Regions from separate parts of the Rhizobium sp. SRDI943 genome, predicted to be linked through region 3. Evidence: riboswitches for the same ligand, from Rfam matches in the RefSeq annotation. Region 3 holds a riboswitch; each other region holds the start of a gene.
The links. Region 3 has a riboswitch for cobalamin ahead of bluB (5,6-dimethylbenzimidazole synthase). Riboswitches for the same ligand answer to the same signal wherever they lie in the genome.
Positions count from the first base shown of each region.

Region 1 (3,788 bases), 1.3 Mb from region 3:
ACCGGCGAGACGTTGAAGGACAACGTCACATGATCCGGCCAGGCGAGTGCGTCGCTGCAGGCCTGGGTGAGGAGATCCTCGAATAATGCCGTGATCATGCCGGTTTCCTCGGCGATATCGATGAAGACCGGCGGCGGGATGTTGACGCCGTCGTCGCCGATCCAGCGCGCCAGCGCCTCGAAGCCGCAGAGCTGGCCGGTCTTGAGGTCGATCAGCGGCTGATAGAAGGGCTTGATCGCCTTGTTGGAGATCGCGGCGCGCAGCCTGGTTTCCAGCGCGGCGCGTTCCGTTACCTTGTCCTGCATCGAAGGTTCGAAGACGAAATAGTGGTTGGGTCCGCGTGATTTCGCCTCGTACATGGCGAGGTCGGCACGGTGGGCGGCATCTTCCAGCGGCTCGGCTCCCTCGGCCCAGCGGTCATAGCCGACGCTGGCGCCGACTTCGACGGCAAAGCCATCGATATGGATCGGCCGGGTGACGGCCTGGATCAGCAGCTTGGCAAAACGCTCCTCGCGCTGCGCCGTCAGGGCGAAGGCGACGATGATGAATTCGTCGCCGCCGAAGCGATAGACGCAATCGGCATTGCCGAGCGCGCAGATGCGTCTGGCAACCTCGATCAACAGGATGTCGCCGCCCTTGTGGCCGACGAGGTCATTGACCTTCTTGAAGCCGTCGAGGTCAACGGAGAAGATGGTGACGTTGCGGTCCCACTCCTCGATCTCGGCCTCGTCGTCCTTGATCGGCCGGGAGAGGCTCTTGCGCTCGAAGGCGTAGCGGTTCGGCAGCTTGGTGAGATGGTCGTGGGTTGCGGTCCAATCGGCTTTTGCCTGGGCGGCCGCGCGCAGTTCCATTTCCTTACGCAGGTCGGCGATGCGCAGCACCGAATAGACGAAGCTCATGGCGCCGGCGATGCCGAGCGCCAGAACGAGCTTGTCGGCGCCGTACTCGCCGAAGCCGGTCATGAAGGCGACCAGGCTGTCGTCGAGCTGTAGCAGCGTGCCGAGAAGCCAGAGGGTCACTCCAGACACCACGATCGACACGCATTGCCGTCCGGCCCTGCTTTGGAAAAACACCGGCATTATGCCTTCTCCATCTCCACCTTCGCGGAAATATCACGAAAGTCTGAAATGTTTGTTGAAACCAGAAGGCGAATTATCAGAGGCGGCAGCCTGTTGCTGTGCCGCAGAGAGACCCGACGGGGCCTGTGGGGAACTAGGGCGTCGTTATCAGCGCGATCGCCTTCGTGGTTCGGGAGACCGGCTGATGCGGGAAAAGAACGAAGGCGAGCGTGCTAATGCATCGCTCGCCCTTTCTCGTGCTTCAGGCGGTGACGATCAGCAGCGGAACGCTGAAGATGAGACCGACCAGAACCGTGACTGTGGCGACACGCATAAAACGCAGGCGTCGCGTGCGCTCGCCACTCCAATCATATGTCATTCTTCCATCTCCTTGGGACAAGGAAGTAGTCCCCGCAAAGCCGGGTTCAACATAGATGACGCGATTTGCTTGTGCAAAGCTGGATAAGATCAGCAGTCTCTAATGCTGGAAGCGCAGAGACCAGCGCTGTCCGTTGCTGGTCATGCGGATGACGGAAAGCGGCTCGACGTCGCTCAGCCAGAAGGAGGAGAGCGGCGCCTGCAGTACATGCACGATCGCTGCCCGGATGACGGCCGCGTGGCTAACGGCGATCACATGGCCGCCGAGGCTCGATTGCTCATCCATCCAGCCGGCGATGCGCGTGCGCAGATCAACAAGGCTCTCGCCGCCATGCGGGGCCGCTTCCGGATCGCTCATCCACCCCACGAGGTTCTCCGGCTCTTCGGTCCCGATGGCCGCGATCGACCTGCCGGCCCAGCGGCCATGGTCGCAGTCGCAAAGCGCCTGATCTATTTGGGCTTCGAGGCGGAGCGCATCGGCAGTCTGACGGGCGCGCAAGGCGGGGCTCGTGACAATAAGGTCGGCGCGGGGCAGAGCGATCATCCTGCCGGCCTCCTCCACTGCCTTGTCCTCCAGCGGTTCGTCGAGCGGGAACAGGGCCTTGCGGCTTGCCGCCGTCGCGCCATGGCAGATCCAGGTGAGGCGCGTGTTCACAGCCGTTCTTGCCTCCCGGAATGCGGCGACAGCGTCCTTCGCCGGCTTGTGAAGTTTCGTTGACAGTCTCTTCGGCGTGCAGATATAACCGTGCTGTTGCGGGTTTGGAAGCCGGTGTAAGTCCGGCGCGGTCGCGCCACTGTGACCAGCGTGTCGAAAGCTCTTCGCGCTGGAAGTCAGACCCTACTGCACGAGCACTCTTTCGACTGAACGCGTCATTCCCGGAGGAATACATGTCTGACACCACTTTCGCGCCCGTAGCAGTACCGGCGCCGATCCCTGTAGGAGAGATCCTGCCCTGGGCGATCTTCGGCGGCCTGCTGATGCTCATCGTCCTCTATTTCGTCGGCACCGAGGAAGGCGCGATGGCGCTGTTCAACGGCATGTATGTGCACGAATTCGTGCATGACGGCCGCCATCTCCTCGGCTTTCCCTGCCACTAAAGCGCTTCGCGATCGGAGTTCCTGACATGGTTGGAAACCTTCTGCTTCGCGGCATGCTCGCGGGCCTGATTGCCGGCATCCTCGTTTTCGCTTTCGCCCATATTTTCGGCGAGCCGCTGGTCGATGCGGCGATCGCTTTCGAGGAGGCAAGTGCCCAAGCAGCCGGCGAGGCTGCCGAACCCGAAATCGTCAGCCGCGCCACACAGGCCGGTCTTGGCCTTTTCACCGGCGTCATGGCCTACAGCGTCGCCGTCGGTGGGCTCTTCGCGCTCGCTTTCGCTTTCGTGCAAGGCCGCTTCAGCAGCCTTTCGCCGCGCGGTACCTCGGCCGTCATCGCCATCGCCGCCTTCGTGGCGGTCGTGCTTGTTCCCAGCATCAAATATCCCGCCACTCCGCCGGCGGTCGGCAATCCCGACACGATCGGCGTCAGGACCGAACTGTTCTTCCTGATGATCGTCGTTTCGCTTGCCGCGCTCATTGCCGCGGTGGCGCTGTCACGTCGTCTCTCCGGGCGCTTCGGTCCCTGGAACGGCGCGACTATCGCCGGCGTTGCCTATCTCGTCTTCATCGGCCTCGTGCTCTCTCTGCTGCCGCCGATCAACGAGGTGCCGGAGAACTTCTCGGCGATGGTGCTCTGGCGTTTCCGCACCACTTCGCTCGGAATGCATGTGATCCTCTGGGCAACGCTCGGCCTCGCCTTCGGGGCGCTGGCGGAAAAGCGGCTTGCCGTTAAGGGCGGGCAACGCGGCCGGCCGGCCACGGCATTGCACTGAACGCATCGAAGGGCGCCGCTTTGCCGGCGCCCTGAACTTTTCGGGCGAGTATGAAAAACGACAGAGCCAGACCACTGCTGTTGACGGCGTTCTCTGCCGTCGCGTTTTTTTGTGTGGTCGCTGGAAGCGCTTTTGCCCATAGCCGCAGCGACGGCGGCAGCCATGCGGGCCTGGATATCCCGCAAATTTCCCACGGCGAGATGGCTGTCATGTCTGACTATCGCAGTGGGATTGTCGATCTTGCATCCCGTGCTGTCGATACGAACCAGCCGTTCCGCCGCGTGCTGAACTATGCAGAGATCCAGTATTCCTACTGTCTGTGGGGCCGGATGCCGGGCAGCGTGACGGATGAGGAAAGCCCGTTCAACGAATGCGCTCATGCCTATCTCGCCGCGACCAAGGCGGTCTTGCTTTCGATGCGCGAGATGCCGCGGGAGGCTGCCGCGGCGGGTGAAATCATTTCCGCGGTCGACGCCGACAT
Region 1 is NZ_CM172787.1:3,529,243-3,533,030, reverse strand. Features, by position in the region: gene AC245Y_RS17990 (putative bifunctional diguanylate cyclase/phosphodiesterase) at 1-1,079, opposite strand, end outside; gene AC245Y_RS17985 (histidine phosphatase family protein) at 1,537-2,091, opposite strand; adenosylcobalamin (AdoCbl) riboswitch at 2,169-2,311, shown strand; gene AC245Y_RS17980 (CbtB domain-containing protein) at 2,325-2,534, shown strand; gene AC245Y_RS17975 (CbtA family protein) at 2,561-3,307, shown strand; gene AC245Y_RS17970 (hypothetical protein) at 3,358-3,788, shown strand, end outside.
Region 1: another riboswitch for cobalamin. It lies ahead of AC245Y_RS17980 (CbtB domain-containing protein); the one in region 3 lies ahead of bluB (5,6-dimethylbenzimidazole synthase).

Region 2 (3,788 bases), 1.6 Mb from region 3:
TAGGGATAGCCGCTCTCGAACTGGATTTCGGCAAGCACCTGGAAGAATTCGCGTGCCTTGATCTTCTTCTTGGAGATGCGGGCGTCGTCAGCCATCTCGCGGTACTTTTCCGTCACCGAAATCTCGGTGAAGGGCACGCCATAGACGCGCTCCACGTCATAGGGCGAGAACAGGTACATGTCCTCGTTGTTCCTCGCGAGTTCGAAGGTGATATCGGGCACGACGACGCCGAGCGACAGCGTCTTGATGCGGATCTTCTCGTCGGCATTTTCGCGCTTGGTGTCGAGAAAGCGCATGATGTCGGGGTGATGGGCATTGAGATAGACGGCCCCCGCGCCCTGCCGTGCGCCGAGCTGGTTGGCATAGGAAAAACTGTCTTCGAGCAGCTTCATGACAGGGATGATGCCCGAGGACTGGTTCTCGATATGCTTGATCGGCGCGCCTGCCTCGCGGATATTCGTCAGCGACAGCGCCACGCCGCCGCCGCGCTTCGACAATTGCAGCGCCGAATTGATCGACCGGCCGATCGATTCCATATTGTCCTCGACGCGCAGCAGGAAGCAGGAAACCAGTTCGCCGCGCTGCTTCTTACCGGCATTGAGGAAGGTCGGCGTCGCCGGCTGGAAGCGGCCGGAAATGATCTCGTCGACCATGTCGCGGGCAAGGCTCTCGTCGCCGCGCGCCAAGGCCAGGGCCACCATGCAGATGCGGTCCTCATAGCGCTCGAGATAGCGCTTTCCGTCGAAGGTCTTCAGCGTATAGCTGGTGTAATATTTGAAGGCGCCGAGGAAGGTCGGGAAACGGAACTTCTTGGCATAGGCCTGGTCGAACAGATCCCGCACGAAATTGAAGGAATACTGGTCGAGAACCTCCTGCTCGTAATAGCCCTCGGTCACGAGGTAATCGAGCTTTTCCCGGAGATTGTGAAAGAACACCGTGTTCTGGTTCACATGCTGCAGGAAATACTGCTTGGCCGCCATTCGATCCTTGTCGAGCTGGATCCGCCCCTGATCGTCATAGAGGTTCAGCATCGCATTCAGCGCGTGGTAGTCGAGCGTTTCCGCTGCTTTCAAAGGGCGTTCGAGAATTCCCGTGTCCAAAACCGTTCCATTCCGTGTTTGACGTTGGCGACATCCGCTTCTGTGCCCAGCAGTTCGAACCTGTAGAGGTAAGGCACCTGGCACTTCTTTGAGATCACGTCGCCGGCGAGCCCGTATGTTTCGCCGAAATTGCTGTTGCCCGCGGCAATCACGCCGCGGATGTGTCCTCGGTTTTCCGTATCGTTGAGGAAACGGATCACCTGCTTGGGAACGGCGCCCTTGCCGCCGTCGCCGCTATAGGTCGGCACGATCAGCACGAAGGGTTCGCGGATATGGAACGCGTCTGCGCCATTTGGCGGAATGCGCGCCGCGCGCAGTCCGAGCTTGGCGACGAACCGATGGGTGTTCTCGGACCGGCTGGAATAATAGACGATCAGAGCCATCGCCTTTCCTCAGGAAAGTGCGCTGATCATGTCGGGACGGAAGCCGGCCCAATGCTGCTCGCCGGCGATGACGACGGGCGCCTGCATGTAGCCGAGGCTGCGGACCCGATCGAGCGCTTCGGCATTCTGCGAAATATCGACGATGTCATAATCGACGCCCAACCGGTCGAGGGCGCGGTAGGTGGCAGTGCATTGGACGCAGGCAGGCTTGCTGTAGACGGTGATGGTCATGATATTCCTCGTGACGACGCGATTGGGACGCAGGACATCGATCGGAAATCTCGCGATATCCGTCGAAAACACTCTGTATTTTGCAGCGATGCGGCTCGTTCAGCCGCTGGGCGTGATCCGCCCTCTACCTCTAGCGGGTGGCGGCCTGAACTGAGATACTGACATGACTTCACCCCGAAGTGGCTCAATGCGAAGGTTTCGGGGGCGGAGGCTCGGGCCTGCGAAACGCGATGCGGAGATTCCCCGCAGCCATGCAACGCGACCTTCCGGACACCCCGCCCGTGGACGTTTCGTTCGAGGCAGGTCTCCTGGCTCACGGGTCAAAGCACCCTGCCCCAGCCTTCCCGGAGCATCATGCTCCAGTGACCTGAAATCGGACAGTTGCTCGCCGCTTACAGTTGCGGGGGCAGCTCCGGCATTGCCGCGCCATGATGGCGAAACGCACCGTATTCCCGTCTTAGCCGCCGATCCTCACGAATCGACGGAACCTCGAACACTAGATATGGTACGCGAATCGCTGATGACGTCAACAAGTTGTTGTGGCAGCGCAGCAATGGCGGCAGCGAATCGCCGTGACTGTGTATGATGTGGATAACGAAGCGTTAACGGAAAAGCGCTGTGGAGAACCCGTCAGAAAAGAGCCGGCAGAAGCCGGCTCCCCGAAACGACATTCATATTTTTATTCGAAGCAGCCTGAGCGCGTTGATCGTCACCAGCACGGTGGCGCCGGTATCGGCGAGGATCGCTGGCCAGAGCCCGGTAATGCCGGCGATCGTCGTCACCAGAAACACCGCCTTTAGCCCGAGTGCGATGGTGATATTCTGCAGGATGTTGCGCATCGTGCGTTTGGAAAGTTCGATCATCCGCGCCACGTCGCCAACGCGTCCGTGCAGCACGGCGGCATCCGCCGTCTCCAGCGCCACATCGGTGCCGCCGCCCATAGCGATACCGATATCGGCAGCGGCCAGCGCCGGAGCATCGTTGATGCCGTCGCCGATCTTGGCGACGATGAAGCCTTGGCGCTTCAATTCGCCGACGACCCGCTGCTTGTCCTCCGGCATCATCTCGCCGCGCCAGTCGATGCCGAGCATGCCGGCAACGGCTGCTGCCGTCCGCTTGTTGTCGCCGGTCAGCATGATAGCCTTGACGCCTGCTGATTTGAGGGCAGCGAGCCCGGCCTCGGCATCCTGACGCGGCTCGTCGCGCATGGCGATAAGGCCGGCCACAACACCGTTGACGAGCAGCACCGACACGCTCTTGCCCTCGTCGTTCAACGCCGAGATGCGTGCATCCTGTTCAGCACTGAGCGTCCCGCGCTCGCGGGCGGCGGGTGGCGACAAGAGGTCCAGCGTCTCACCACCGACTTTGCCGCTGACGCCCTTGCCCGGCAGCGCTTCCAGCTCGAAGGCCGGCGGCACGGGAACGCCGTCCGCCTTGGCGCGGTTGAGGATCGCCAGCGCCAGCGGATGGCTGGAACCCTGTTCCAGCACCGCCGCGCGCGACAGCACCTGCGCCTCGGTCAGACCAAAGGAAATGATGTCAGTCACCTGAGGCTTGCCTTCCGTCAGCGTGCCTGTTTTGTCGAAGGCGACCATCGTCACCTTGCCGAGCGTCTCCAGCACCGCGCCGCCCTTCATCAGCAGCCCGCGCCGCGCACCGGATGAAAGCGAGGCAGCGATCGCCGCCGGCGTTGAGATGACGAGCGCGCAGGGGCAGCCGATCAAAAGGATCGCAAGGCCCTTATAGACCCATTCGCCCCATGGCCCTGCGAACAGCAGCGGCGGAACGACCGCAACCAGCGCTGCGACCACGACCACGCCGGGCGTGTAATAGCGCGAGAACCGATCGATGAAGCGCTCGGTCGGCGCCTTCGATTCCTGCGCCTCCTCCACCAGCTTGACGACGCGGGCGATGGTATTGTCGGCCGCGGCCGCCGTAACGCGAACCCTAAGCACCGCATCGCCATTCACCGTGCCGGCAAAAACGACGGCATCGACGCCCTTACGCACTGGCGTGCTCTCGCCCGTTACCGGCGCCTCGTCGATCGCGCTCTCGCCTGAGAGGATGATGCCGT
Region 2 is NZ_CM172787.1:3,883,353-3,887,140, forward strand. Features, by position in the region: gene nrdE (class 1b ribonucleoside-diphosphate reductase subunit alpha) at 1-1,031, opposite strand, end outside; gene nrdI (class Ib ribonucleoside-diphosphate reductase assembly flavoprotein NrdI) at 1,070-1,483, opposite strand; gene nrdH (glutaredoxin-like protein NrdH) at 1,493-1,714, opposite strand; cobalamin riboswitch at 1,996-2,221, opposite strand; gene AC245Y_RS19620 (heavy metal translocating P-type ATPase) at 2,386-3,788, opposite strand, start outside.
Region 2: another riboswitch for cobalamin. It lies ahead of nrdH (glutaredoxin-like protein NrdH); the one in region 3 lies ahead of bluB (5,6-dimethylbenzimidazole synthase).

Region 3 (3,788 bases):
AAGGCAAGCAGCTGCCAAGGCGACGATGCCCTGCAGCCTGGATGAGATGATGGAAGCGGGTGACATGGTTATCCTTTCAGCACGGGATGAGCGACGGCGAAATCCCGATGACAGGTGAAATCGATGCGCTGCCGGGAGCCACCATAATCGTCACTTGACCATAACTGAATTGGATGATTTTCTATTTCAGAAACAACAATTTTGGATGATTGATATGACGATGCTCGATGTGGATGCGGTCCGGGCGTTCGTGACTATTGCCGAGCTGCAGAGCTTCACCCGCGCCGCTGAGGCGTTAGGCAGCACCCAGGCCGCAATTAGCGTCAAGTTGAAGCGGTTGGAGGAGCGGCTCGGCCACAGGCTGATCGAGCGGACCCCGCGTTTGGTGCGCCTGTCGGCGCAGGGCGCGGTCTTTCTTCAATCCGCGCGGGATTTCATCGGCGCTCATGATCGTGCGGTCGCAGCTCTTTCCTCGACAAGCCGGCACTTCACGCTCGGCATAGCCGCGCATGTGGCGGGGCCGGAGGTTCCGACGATTCTGGCGCGTCTCAGCGCTCACGATCCAGGGCTGACGATCGAGGTGCGGCTCGACAATTCTCGAGTGTTGCTCGATGCATTCGATCGCGGTGAGCTGGATGCGGCGATCATTCGCCGGGAGGAGGACCGGCGTGACGGCGAGGTGCTGGGGCCGGAGCATTTCGGGTGGTTCGCGGCACCGCAGTTCGAGTATCGCCGCGGCGAGCCGCTGCGTCTTGCTGCGCTGTCACCGTCCTGTGGCGTCCACAACATCGCCACCCACGCGCTCGATGGTGCAGGAATCGCGTGGAACGAGGTTTTCCTCGGCGGGGGCTCGCTGGTGATGACGGCGGCGGTGTCGGCTGGACTTGCGGTCGCGGCATTCTCCCACCGTCTTGCGCCGGTGGGCTCGATTGAAGTGAGTCAGCGCTTCAGCCTGCCGCCGCTGCCCTCGTCGGAGATTGTCCTGCATTCGACACTAACGGATGCAAGATCGCGCTCGGCGCTCAGAACGCTGGCTGCGGCGTTCAGGGAACATCGCGCCGCTGCCAAACCGAACGCGGCTTCAACGCCACATCGGGTCCAGCTTGCCGCCGCGCCGGTTTCCTGAAATAGATGCGCCGTCAGGTGCCCGCCGGTAAGGCGGGAGAATCGGGAATCCGGTGCAAGACCGGAACGTGCCCAACGCTGTAAGGCCGACGCCTGCCGCTTCATCACGCCACTGGCTTTTCGCCGGGAAGGCTGCGGCAGACGGATGACGCCGAGTCAGAAGACCGGCCTGGCAAGATAGACCGATCCGCGCGGACGGCGGGGCGGTCGCGTTGTTTGGGATTTGACGATGCGACCCTTTGATGAGGATGCCCTTTCGGCGGCATCCGGTTTTTCCTTGATCGAACGCGAGGCCGTCTATCACGCGATCATGACGCGGCGTGACGTTCGCAGTCAGTTCCTCCCCGACCCTTTGCCCGACGATGTCGTGAAGCGGTTGCTGACGGCAGCGCATCACGCGCCGTCGGTTGGTTTCATGCAGCCGTGGAATTTCATTCTGGTGAAAAGCCCAACTGTGCGGGCGCGCGTCCGGGACGCCTTTGCGAGCGCCAACGAGGAGGCGGCGCAGATGTTTGCCGGCGAGCGGCGGCAGGCCTACCGCGCCCTCAAGCTCGAAGGCATCGTGGAGGCGCCGCTCGGCATATGCGTGACCTGCGATCCCACGCGTAGTGGCAGCGTGGTGCTGGGGCGCACCCACAATCCGAAGATGGATTCATATTCGACCGTCTGCGCCATCCAGAATCTCTGGCTGGCGGCGCGGGCGGAAGGGGTCGGCATCGGTTGGGTCAGCATTTTTCGCGAAGGCGATCTAAAGAGCATTCTCGGCATACCCGAGCATATCGAGGTGGTCGCCTGGCTCTGTGCCGGTTTCGTCGACCGGCTCTATGACGAGCCGGAACTCTCCGTCAAAGGCTGGCGGCAGCGGCTACCGCTCGAGGAACTCGTCTTTCATGATGGATGGGGACTGAACGCCTAGGGCAGTGCGGTGGAGCATCGCCTCAATCGCACAGTCACGCCATTGACAGTCAAGGTGAGCAAACCGGTATCGCCGACGCCGTGCGAGGCCGAGATGTCTTTATTCCTGACCGTCATATCGATACGCTGAAGGCGAAGTCCCGGAATTGGATATTCGGCTATCGGCGGCTCAATCGGAGGATAACGGCCCAATGAACATGATCGACTTGAAGGAACGCATCATCGTGATCACAGGCGGTGCGCGCGGCATCGGCTATGCTATCGCAGAGCGCGTCATCCAGTCTGGTGGCAAGGTGGCCATCTGGGACTTGAACGAAAACATGGCGAAGGACAGCGCTTCCGCTCTCGGATCCGGCACCGTCGCTTTCGGCGTCAACGTCGCAGATCCCGTATCAGTGGAAAATGCGGCGGCGGCGACCGAGGAGATTTTTGGCCGTATCGACGGGCTCGTCAATTCCGCCGGGATTACCGGCCCGGCAAAACCTGCGGTCGAATACGATGTCAGCGAGTGGAAAGACGTCGTCGATGTCTGCCTCACGGGAACCTTCAATTGTTGCCGGCACGTCGTTCCGGTCATGTTAAAGCGCGACTACGGGCGGATCGTGAACATTTCCTCGGTTGCGGGCAAGGAAGGAAATCCGAACATCGCCGCCTACAGCGCAGCGAAAGCTGGTGTGCTGGGCTTCACCAAGTCTCTTGGCAAAGAACTCGCAAAGACAGGGATCGCCGTGAACGCGGTAACGCCGACCACCGCAAAGACACCCATATTGGACGGGCTGACACCCGAGTTTATCGAATATATGCGCGTCCGCATTCCGCGCGACCGTTTTGCCGAACTTCATGAGATCGCTTCGATGGTCGTCTGGCTGCTCTCCGAAGAGAACTCCTTCACGACCGCATCGACGTTCGACTTGAGCGGCGGTCGTACGACCTACTGACCATGCTCCAGCGACCCGCATTCACCTCCCGCCGCACGTTCACCTGACTCGCGGTCATCTCATGCCCCCTGGCACAACGGCGCTATGGCTCGGCCACCGCATCCAGCTGTTCGATCACTGCTGCTGTTGCGGCTGCGGACCTGACGTTGCCGGGTTGGCGAGATCAATCGAGCCCTGATCACCGGCCAGAAATTGCGGGCCGACCTGACGGACGCGGTTCTGCGCCGGATCGTAGGGGCGCTCGGGAACGGACGGCTGCGGTGCGATCTGCGCTGCCGCATCCTTCGCCGGGGGATTGGTGCGGATGGTGGTGATCGAGCCCTGCTGCGGCGGTTCGCTCACCGCCTGCTTGCCGCGCATCTCCTCGTAATAGGCGGTGAGATTGCAGGCGCAGGCGGACTTTTCCCCGGGCGTGCGGTTCTTGTAGGCAAAGGCATTTTTCATGGCGCTGTAGGGCGTGCCCGTTGCGACCGAGATCATGTTCGAGGCTTCGGTGCTCGTCACGTCACGATAGAACAGTTCGGTCTCGATGCCCGGGCACATCTTGGCGCAGGTCTGGGCGTCGCGGCCGAAATCGGCCGAGGTGGCGTTCGAGCTGATCGGGAAGAAGCCGCCGTCGCAGCTGCGCACGCACATGGTGCTGACCGGTGAGAGCATCTCGGCCCGCGGCACGCCGTAGCGCGGATCGACCTCTTCACCGCCGCCGAGCGGAATGAAGGTATCGGTGCGCATCGCCTGTTCTTCGACGCTCGGAGCCGGTTCGTTGGCGCTGCGATCGCTCGGGGCATAGAAGTTTTCGCTGTTGCAGCC
Region 3 is NZ_CM172787.1:2,244,623-2,248,410, reverse strand. Features, by position in the region: gene AC245Y_RS11650 (MFS transporter) at 1-66, opposite strand, end outside; gene AC245Y_RS11645 (LysR family transcriptional regulator) at 215-1,126, shown strand; cobalamin riboswitch at 1,125-1,312, shown strand; gene bluB (5,6-dimethylbenzimidazole synthase) at 1,355-2,041, shown strand; gene AC245Y_RS11635 (SDR family NAD(P)-dependent oxidoreductase) at 2,232-2,978, shown strand; gene AC245Y_RS11630 (DUF2865 domain-containing protein) at 3,093-3,788, opposite strand, start outside.

Region 4 (3,788 bases), 170 kb from region 3:
TCCTCCAGCGAGATGCCGGCCCTTGCCGTCTTGACGTCGGCGCGCATCAGCTTGTCGACCGTCAGGTTGCGGATCCAGCCGACATCATGGGCGCTGCGGATGCTTTCGCCGCGCAGATGGAATCGCCATGTGGCGAAGGAGTAGCCGAAGGTCGAGCGCACGACGAGCGAGGAGGTGATGACGGCAGCGAGCACCAGCGCCGTGATCGGGAAATCGCCGGTGATTTCGAGCGCCAGGAACGTCATGGTCAATGGACCGCCGATGACGGCGACGGCAAGCGAACTCATGCCGACCACGGCGTAGATGACAGGCGTCAGCGTCGCATCGGCGAAATAGGGGCCGCAATAGGCGAAGAGTTTGCCGAGCAGGGCGCCCATGAACAGAGAGGCGAAAAACAGGCCGCCCCTGAAGCCGGAGCCGATCGAGATCGCCGAGGCGAAGGATTTCAACAGGAAGAGGCCGATCAGTGTCGGGATTGCCACCTCACGGGAAAGGTTGAGATGCAGCGCGCCGTGGCCGGCCGAGAGCACCTGCGGCGAGATCATCGCCAAGAGCCCGACGATGATGCCACCGAGTGCCGGGCGGAAGGGTGGGGCGATCGAACTCTTGCGCGCCAGTTCTTCGACAAAGGCGACGCCCTGCATGATCAGGATGCCGACGCCAGCGCAGAAAGCACCGAGCAGCAGCGCCGGGATATAGTCGGCCGGCACGACCGAGCCGAAGCTGCCGATATCGATGGTGAAATCGCTGCCGGCAAGCAGCCTTGCGATCAGGGTGGAGACAAGGGCGGAGACGACGACAGGCGTCAGCGAGACGATCGTATAGGTGCCGATGATCAGCTCGAAGGCATAGAAAGCACCGGTCAGCGGCGCGTTGAAGGCGGCGGCGATGGCACCCGCCGCGCCGCAGCCAACGAGGGTGCGCAGGTCCGAGCGGCGAAGCTGCAGCTTCAGGCCGAATTTCGAGGCGAGGCCGGCGGCAAGCTGGGTATAGCCGGCCTCCAGGCCGACCGAGGCGCCGAAACCGTTGGAGATCAGGTTCTGCACGGCAACGATGATGCTGTCGGTCAGGGACAGGCGGCCGCCATGCAGCGCATTGGCCTCGATCGGGTCGACCATCGGTTTCTTGCGCCGTTTCGCCAGCACCAGGAGCAACAGGCCAAGCAGGGCGCCGCCGATGACGGGGGCGGTGAGCAGCAGCATCTTATTCTCGATCTCGGACGAGCTCAGTCGTTCGCTGTCGGCGATGCCGAAGACCAGTTGATGCAGCTCATTGGAGACGTAGCTCATGCCGGTGACGGCAAGACCCGAGATGATGCCGACAACGGCGCCCGCTAGCGACAGGCCGACCTCGCTACGCCGGGTCAGCGCCCGCAGGCGTCCCGGATCGAAGAAAACACGCAGCGCGCGGAAACGGCGCCGATCCAATTTCATAAGCATGGCTAGACAACTAGGCGGGGAGAGGCCCGGTCAAGGGCGGAGATGGTCGGGCACTCCGCTTGCGACGCAATTGCGGCGAAAAGCCGGCGCGCGGGATAAATATTTATGACGTAAGTCTCTGATAAAAGACGATATTTTAGGTAGAGTAAGTCGTGTTGGCGTGGCAACGCCTCGTAGCCGGTGATCGAGCGGCCGCCAAGGCCGGTTGACTTCACCCCTGCGCTTGCCTAACCATCCCGATAACGGATGGTCGACTGACCATCCTGACATAACGGATGGTTCCGGATCGGTGTTACGCCCTTCCGGATGAAAAGGGAATGTGACGGGGCGGACCCAAGCCGGGCGCCTTCATCACAGCCGACCCCGCGACTGTAGAGCGGTCAGGGTCTTCCATCCGGCATCAAGCCCTTCCGGCTCGGAGCCTGCAATCGTGCGGGCGGGCGGGATGGGCGACATGCCGGGAAAGCCACTGGATATGCATGGTGATCAACCGGGGTCGGACGCCTCTCAAGTCTACGAATCGTCCACCTTTTCACTGATGCAGCCGGGAAGGCGAGGATGATCCGCTGGCACGATCAGGGCGACCGGTTTCCGGTCTGCCCCGATCGCGGCCGATAACCGCGAGCCAGGAGACCTGCCATGCGTGCCGGGCGAGAAGCCCACACCTGGGCACTATGCCCGTTGCCAGCACGGAGGTTGTCTTGGCTGAACGATTGAATTCGGCGCGGCCTGGTGCAGCGCGCGCGACGCCTCCAAGCAGTGCTGCAAGAGGTGTGCTTTCGGCCGTTTATGTCGAATGCTGGATCCCCCCCTCTGTCCTGCCGGACATCTCCCCCACAAGGAGGGAGATCGGCAAGCAGCACGACCGTCGTCCCACATCAATTGTTTGGAGAAAAGCTCTCGGCGATTCAATCTCTCCCCTTGTGGGGGAGATGTCCGGCAGGACAGAGGGGGGTGTCACACCCTCAGTAGCCGAGAAAGGTGCACTCGGAACAAGCCACGGCTACGCACTCTCCCTGAGAGGCGTTTGAGCATGACTGCCACCTTCATCCTCGGCGGCGCACGTTCCGGCAAATCCCGCTTCGCCGAAGACCTCGTGACGGCAAGTGGCCTCGATCGCCACTACCTTGCCACCGGCCGTGCCTGGGACGAGGAGATGCAGGCGCGCATCACGCAACACAAGGCCGATCGCGGTCCGTCCTGGACGACGCATGAAGAGCCGCTCGACCTCGTCGGCAAGCTCGCCGCCATCGATGGCGAAGGGCGCATCGTGTTGATCGATTGCCTGACGCTCTGGGTCACCAATCTGATGATGGAGGAGCGGAACATGGCGGCGGAATTTGCCGCACTTGCCGATTTTCTGCTCGGCGCGAAGGCGCGGCTCGTTTTCGTTTCCAACGAGGTCGGTCTCGGCATCGTGCCCGACAATCGCATGGCGCGGGATTTTCGCGATCATGCCGGCCGCTTGCACCAATCGATCGCGGCGAAGGCCGCCGAAGTTTATTTCATCGCGGCAGGTCTGTCGCTGAAAATGAAGGGTTAAGTCCATGAACCAGCAGAAGATTCCCGCAACCGTCATCACCGGCTTTCTCGGCGCCGGCAAGACCACGATGATCCGCAACCTGCTCACCAATGCCGGCGGTAAGAAGATTGCGTTGATCATCAACGAATTCGGCGATCTCGGCGTCGACGGCGACGTGCTGAAGGGCTGCGGTGCGGAGAATTGCACCGAGGACGACATCATCGAGCTGACCAACGGCTGCATCTGCTGCACCGTTGCGGACGATTTCATTCCGACGATGACCAAGCTGCTCGAGCGCGAACAGCGGCCCGACCATATCGTCATCGAGACTTCTGGCCTTGCCCTGCCGCAGCCGCTGGTCGCCGCCTTCAACTGGCCCGACATTCGTACCCAGGTGACCGTCGACGGTGTGATCACGGTGGTCGACAGCGCCGCTGTTGCCGCCGGCCGCTTCGCCGACGACCATGATGCCGTCGATGCGCGCCGCGCCGAGGATGAATCGCTCGATCACGAAAGCCCGATCGAGGAGCTGTTCGAGGATCAACTGACCTGTGCCGACCTCATCGTGCTCAACAAGACCGACCTGATCGATGCTGCAGGGCTTATCAGGGTGCGAGACGAGGTCGCCTCCCGCACGGTGCGCAAGCCCGTGATGATCGAGGCGAGGAACGGCGAGGTGTCGGCCGGCATCCTGCTCGGCCTCGGCGTCGGCACGGAGGACGATGTCGCCAATCGCAAGTCGCATCACGAGCTGGAGCATGAAGACGGTGCGCCGCACGACCATGATGAATTCGACAGCTTCGTCGTCGATCTCGGACCCATTGCCG
Region 4 is NZ_CM172787.1:2,409,953-2,413,740, reverse strand. Features, by position in the region: gene AC245Y_RS12465 (chloride channel protein) at 1-1,439, opposite strand, end outside; cobalamin riboswitch at 1,699-2,095, shown strand; gene cobU (bifunctional adenosylcobinamide kinase/adenosylcobinamide-phosphate guanylyltransferase) at 2,473-2,982, shown strand; gene cobW (cobalamin biosynthesis protein CobW) at 2,987-3,788, shown strand, end outside.
Region 4: another riboswitch for cobalamin. It lies ahead of cobU (bifunctional adenosylcobinamide kinase/adenosylcobinamide-phosphate guanylyltransferase); the one in region 3 lies ahead of bluB (5,6-dimethylbenzimidazole synthase).